2 regions of the Peribacillus sp. AS_2 genome follow, and region 1 is predicted to be linked to the other one. Evidence: riboswitches for the same ligand, from Rfam matches in the RefSeq annotation. Region 1 holds a riboswitch; the other holds the start of a gene.
The links. A riboswitch is a leader RNA that binds a small molecule or an ion and turns the genes downstream of it on or off. The one in region 1 is predicted to bind cobalamin.

Region 1 (3,395 bases):
TTTTCAATCATTTGCCTGCTGGTTTACTAAAAGGTTTTTACGGACGACTTTTGCTGCTTCGACCATGTTTTTCAGGGAAGCGACGGTTTCCGGGATACCCCTTGTTTTCAGGCCGCAGTCGGGATTGATCCAAAACTGGTCTTTATCCAATACCTTGATGCCCCGTTCAATCATATCGACCATTTCTTCCACTGCCGGCACACGCGGGCTGTGAATATCATACACCCCCAGACCAATGCCTTTTTCATATGTTTTTTCCTCGAATGCGGAAGCGAGCTCCCCATGACTGCGGGATGTTTCGATGGAAATTACATCGGCATCGAGGGAGGAGATGACATCCATGAAACTGTTGAAGTCGCAATAGCACATATGCGTGTGAATTTGGGTTGTATCCTCCACGCTAGATGTGGATATCAAGAATGAATTCACTGCCCAGTTCAAATACTCGTCGCGATCGCTTTTTTTCAATGGCAGACCTTCTCTAAGTGCAGGCTCATCAACCTGAATCATTTTAATTCCAGCAGATTCCAAGGCAATGACTTCTTTTTCTAAAGCGAGCGCCAGCTGAAAGCAAACATTCTCCCTGGAAATATCATCACGGACGAAAGACCAGTTCAAAATCGTAACAGGACCTGTCAGCATTCCCTTCACCGTCTTCTTCGTCAGTGATTGTGCGTATACACTTTCCTTGACTGTCATCGGTTCGATGAAATGGATGTCGCCGTAGATGACTGGCGGTTTCACGCAGCGGGATCCATAGGACTGAACCCAACCCTTTTCTAAAAAGACGAATCCGCCTAATTTATGACCGAAGTATTCAACCATATCCGTCCGTTCGAATTCCCCATGAACGAGAACATCCAAACCGATTTCTTCTTGGATTTCGATCCACCTGCCGATTTCTTCGTTAACGAATGTTTCATATTGCTTGGCTGTCCATTCACCTCTATTGAATTTCCCGCGTGCTTGTTTAACTTCAAATGTCTGCGGAAAGCTGCCGATCGTAGTCGAAGGGAGAAAAGGCAATTTGAAAAATTCCCGTTGTTTTTGGTAACGGTCTTTAAATGGAAGCTGACGGCCGGCGGTCCTGTTTTTAACCTTTTCTACATTGGATTGTACAGACCCGTGATTTCGGACATTTGAATTGGCCAACGTTTGAATCGTAAATTTATTGGCATCGACTTTTTCGGCGATTGCTTCAATGCCTTGATTATTCCCTTTGACCAAAAGTGCGATTTCCTCAAGTTTCTCATCAGCGAAAGCAAGGGCCTCTTTCACTTCTTTTGAAAGGGCGGTTTCATTACGAACGGTCACCGGGACATGAAGCAGGGAGCAAGAGGGCTGTAGCCAGATTTGGTCCTCGGCTACCTGTTTCTTAAGTGTCTCGATCAATTCGATTTTTTTGGATAAATCGGATAGCCAAATGTTTTTTCCGTCAATCACACCCGCTGCAAGCACTTTGTCCTTAGGGAAGCCGAACGCCTCAAGATTACTTAAATTCCTCCCTTTATCATGTACAAAATCAAGACCGATTCCTTGGACTTTTAATTCGATGACTTCTTGATAGTGTTCCACGGCATCAAAGTATGTTTGTAGCATGATGTTCAGGTTTGGTGCTGCTTCATTCAGTTTTTCATAGAGGTAAGTAACGGTTTGCATATCATCTTTGGAAATGGATGAAACAAGGGAAGGTTCGTCCATTTGAACCCACTTCACGCCTTCTTGCTCCAACTCCCGCAGGATTTGCGTGTATAGGGGAAGCAGTCTCAGGATGATGGCAGGGATTTCCTGTTTATTGAAGCCTTTTGAAAGGGAGAGGAAAGTATAAGGTCCGATCAAAACGGGCTTCGTTTCGATCCCTAGCTTTTCCTTGGCTTCCCGATATGCTGTAAGTGGTTTATTTTCTGTTAAAGTAAGCTGTGCCAGTTTTAATTCAGGGACAATATAGTGATAGTTTGTATTGAACCATTTCGTCATTTCTGAAGCGACTTCATTGTTTCCCCGGGCCATTGAATAATAAACGGAAAGGGGAACACTTCCGCCTTCATAAGCTGAATAACGTTCAGGAACAAGACCGAACATGACGGACATATCGAGCATTTGATCATAGAAAGTGAAGTCGTTGACAGGGATGATATCAATGCCCCGTTGCTGCTGTTTTTGTAAGTTGCCTATACGGATTGCCTTTAGTTGTGACGTAAATTCCGCTTCATCGATTTTACCTGACCAGTATGCTTCCAATGTACGTTTCCATTCACGATCTTCCCCGATTCGAGGGTAACCCAAACTGCTGCTCTTCAAAATTCCCATCCTCCTACATTCAATTGATCGAACAATAAAAAAAAGCATTCCTAACCGTCAAAAAAGAAAGTTAGAAATGCTTAAAATAAAGAGGCATGCAAAATGCCCCTTACAATTATAAGGTCCCTAACACCTCCCTATCTCCCGTAGGTTAAAACAGTGTTGTCGAAATAGGCAGGTCTCCTGACTTAGGGAATATCATTAGCGGCTGGCCTTCCCGATCCGTTGATCAGTGGCATATCGAAAGACGCTAACATTCCCATTACAGTGGCGGGACCGTGCCGGAATTACACCGGACTTCCCTTTTAATCCTAATGAAAATTAGGAACCTATTTCCACATATGAAATTTTGCAAAACCTGCCTTGTTAACTGTTTGCAGGTCAAAGATTTATAAAATAAAAACTATTATAAAAATTTAGACAATCTTAACATATCCGACCAAAAGGGTCAACATGGAAAAAGGATTAGGGAAAGTTTCCGTTTAATGCGTTTGTCGGTGATAAGGCTGATTCCTAAAAAGAATATATTGTTTGGACAGGGAGTATGTATAGAGGAAGTGGCGTTTTGAAATGGGGCGTGGGGGATGACTTTCTACATCTTGATTGCAGGGATCATTTTTTGCATGGTGATGAGCATTCGTACGTTATTTCTTGTTGAGTCGGGAGGAAAGAAATTTTCTCTTGAGGATATGCTGTGGCTTGGCAATTTATATGCGACGATATTAGTTGGATTTGCACTGATTTATTTATTATACGAGCTTCAGAATCATTCGGTGATTCTTGATATGGGCAATCGGTTGGATGGGACTTTCTATGAGCAATTGAAGACTTCTTTTTATTTTAGTGCGATGACGATGTTTTCTGTAGGGTATGGAGATATAGCCCCAATTGGCATGGGAAGGATGATAGCTACCATTCAGGCCTTCATTGGGTATACACTGCCGGCAGCGTTCGTGATTCGTACGGTGATCGATTTGGAGCAGAAAGATAGGAAGGATAAATGAAAGTTGTGTTTCTTTCGATTATTGGGTACTCTTACCATAATGAAAGAAATGGAGGGTTCAATATGACTGTTAAAATTGGCGAAAAAGCAC
Region 2 (3,395 bases), on a different contig from region 1:
GCATAGTTTTGCAATCAGATTTTATTTCTATAAGACTTGATGAAATAATTCAGCTTTGGGACCTGCGTTCCCATCAAAAAATCAACAGAAAAAAACCCTGCTACAACACGGAGGAACCGCATTATAGCAGGGCTTATAAACTTTAGCGTCCCAGATAGGAATCGAACCTACGACCTACAGCTTAGGAGGCTGTCGCTCTATCCTGCTGAGCTACTGGGACATATATTAAAGTCGACGACTTATTTATTATATTTCTTATAGGCAAACTTTTCAAGCTAATAGCACATACTTATGAAAAAAAATCCTCATAAATGTTTAGCGTGTCGCTAAGCTTTCGTTTTTCCTCTTTTTTCATCAAATGGAATACTTTATTATTCACTGGTTTTCTGGTACTATTATACTATAAAAAATCAGGAGAATAATAGTGAAAAAATATAGAGTGTTAAGGATGGCGGCATTGCTGGGGGTTTTGATTTTACCTGGATGCACACAAGGGATTTTAGAGGGGATAGGCACAAAGACGGCTGCACCGATTGCGGAAGATGACATTGAAGTGGCCGAAGCGGCTGAGAATGGGACCGGGCAGGATTCGGAGGGGCAAATCGATACGGGAGGCTGGTTAAAGGCCGAGTCCCCGGTGCAGCTTCCGATATTGATGTATCACAGTATTTCTGAAGGGAATGGCCTTCGGGTTCCAAGGGAGGAATTCCGATCACAGATGGCTTGGCTTCGGGAGAATGGTTACTATACATTATCCCCTGAAGAAGCATTCCTCGTTTTAACCGAGAATCGGATGCCAAGTGAGAAGTGCGTCTGGATTACTTTTGATGATGGCTATACAGATAACTACACGGAGGCCTTCCCGATATTAAAAGAACATGATATGAAAGCAACTGTCTTCATGATCGGGAAGTCCATTGATAAAGGTCATCACCTGACTGAAAATCAAATGTTGGAGATGAGCAGGGATGGGATTTCAATTGAAAGCCATACCATCAACCATTTGGAGATGAACCGCATGACGGCAGAGCAGCAAGAAGCCGAAATGGTTCAGTCGAAGGTGCTGTTCGACCATATCCTCGACCAGAACACGACAGTGCTTTCCTATCCGGTTGGCCGGTATAACGAAGAGAGTCTCAGGCTGTCAGAAGAAGCTGGATACAAGATGGCAGTCACTACCGAACCTGGGGGGGCTTCAAGCGACCAAGGGATGCATGTTCTGCATCGAGTTCGGATTTCACCAGGGTTATCGATCAATGGGTTTGCGTCGCTGATTGAAAATGCTTCAAAGCATTGAAGGTGGATGAGGCATTTCGCACTTGTTCAGAAAAATCATATAATAATCGATTCTTACATGGTGTATAATGAAGGCAGTGAAAATTATATACATATGAACGATTTGGTGTCTTAATGACTTAAAAGGGAAGTTGGTGAAATGCCAACGCGGTCCCGCCACTGTATATGGGAGCTGACGGCTGTGTACCACTGTATGAGATATGGGAAGGTGCCGTTGACGATGACCATGAGCCAGGAGACCTGCCAGAATTCGTACACCTGTAACCTACGCGGATGGGAAGGTGTGTGGCAGACCCTAAGAAAGAGTCCGTATTGATATTGTTGCCATGCAAGCATCTTCCGTTTAACGGGAGATGCTTTTTGTTTTGGGGGGTATCTTCCAGTATTGGTTTTCTCTGTTAGGTATGAAGAAATTAAATAAAAAGATTGTGGGGAATGAAAATGAAGAAGATTTTTGGTCTGATACTGTTAATGTTGCTTACTGCAGGCATGATGGTAGGCTGCGGTGGTGCTGCTGATGAAGGAAAAGAAAAAGAGCAAACGAACCATGCTCAACACGAAGCTTTCCCGATTACGATTAAAGATGCAAGTGGGGAAAAAGTTACGATAGAAAAAGAACCGAAGAAAATCGTTTCGTTGATACCAAGTAATACGGAAGTGGTCTTTGCACTTGGTTTGGGTAAAAAGGTCGTTGGTGTTTCCGACAATGATAATTACCCGGAAGAGACGAAAGAAATTGAAAAAGTTGGCGGAATGGAAATGAATACGGAGCTGATTGTCTCCATGAAGCCTGACCTTGTTCTTGCGCATGCATCAAGTGCCCATAATTCAAATGAGGGTTTACAGCAGCTTAAGGATGCTGGAATAGATGTGCTCGTAGTCAATGATGCACAAAGCTTTGACCAAGTCTATGAATCTATTGAAATGATTGGAAAGGCAACGGGAGAACATGATAAGGCAAACGAAATCGTTGCGGATATGAAAACGAAGCTCAAGGATATCCAGGAAAAAGCCAAATCCGTAAAGAAAGAGGATAGGAAGACCGTTTTAGTGGAAGTTTCGCCTTCACCGGAAATATACACACCTGGAAAAAATACGTTCATGAATGAGATGCTCCAGATTATTTCAGCGGATAATGCGGCTGCTGAATTGGACGGTTGGGCAAAAATTGATGAAGAGTCGATGATTGCTGCAAATCCTGATGTCATCATTACAACTTATGGTTATTATACGAAAGATGCAGTAAGTGAAGTGAAGGCCCGAAAAGGATGGCAAGACGTAAATGCTGTTAAGAATGGCCAAGTCTTTGATGTCCATTCTGACTTGGTGACCCGTTCCGGTCCACGCTTAATAGAAGGAGTAGAGGAACTTGCCAAAGCAGTCTATCCGAACCAATTTGACAACTAAATGGGCGTTTGCTTATTTGATTGCGTTGTTGATTTTGTTATTCGCAATGACGATAGGCATTTCCTTTGGTTCGGTGCCAGTTCCGATTCCCGTACTTATACAAATAATCGGCAAGGAGATTTTCCACTTGCCGATTTCTGCCGATCCGGATGTGATGCTTACGAATATCGTGATGAACATCCGCTTGCCGCGGGTGCTGCTCGCTGGTTTGGTTGGGGCATCACTTGCGATCGCGGGTGCGGCTTTTCAAGGACTGCTCCGGAATCCGCTCGCTGATCCTTATACATTAGGTATTTCATCAGGAGCATCGGTCGGCGCCGTATTGACGATATTTTTGAATATATCACTGCCATTCATCGGTTTATATACTCTTCCGGCATTGAGCATCTTATGTTCAGTGCTCACGATGCTCTGCGTACTGACTTTTGCAAAAAGAATGGATCGGTCGATGAAAGTGGAAACGATCATTTTAACGGGAATCATTTTCAGCTCGTTTTTAAGTGCCTTCATTTCATTGATGATTGCGCTGACGGGTGATGAATTAAGACAAATCATCGGCTGGCTGATGGGAAGCGTCTCAATGCGCGGCTGGAATTATATCATAATCATTTTGCCGTTTTTTATCATTGGCTCGTTGACCTTGATCATGAATACAAAAGAATTGAATGCGATGACTTTCGGGGAAGACCGGG

Region 2: another riboswitch for cobalamin. It lies ahead of OTG27_RS00525 (ABC transporter substrate-binding protein); the one in region 1 lies ahead of metE (5-methyltetrahydropteroyltriglutamate--homocysteine S-methyltransferase).

The regions. Positions count from the first base shown of each region.
Region 1 covers NZ_JAPTGA010000006.1:352,340-355,734, forward strand. Annotated here, with positions in the region: gene OTG27_RS13715 (acyl-CoA thioesterase) at 1-11, opposite strand, end outside; gene metE (5-methyltetrahydropteroyltriglutamate--homocysteine S-methyltransferase) at 4-2,310, opposite strand; cobalamin riboswitch at 2,458-2,649, opposite strand; gene OTG27_RS13725 (potassium channel family protein) at 2,886-3,305, shown strand; gene bcp (thioredoxin-dependent thiol peroxidase) at 3,368-3,395, shown strand, end outside.
Region 2 covers NZ_JAPTGA010000001.1:111,375-114,769, forward strand. Annotated here, with positions in the region: tRNA gene OTG27_RS00515 (tRNA-Arg) at 147-220, opposite strand; gene OTG27_RS00520 (polysaccharide deacetylase family protein) at 449-1,297, shown strand; cobalamin riboswitch at 1,384-1,558, shown strand; gene OTG27_RS00525 (ABC transporter substrate-binding protein) at 1,738-2,703, shown strand; gene OTG27_RS00530 (FecCD family ABC transporter permease) at 2,666-3,395, shown strand, end outside.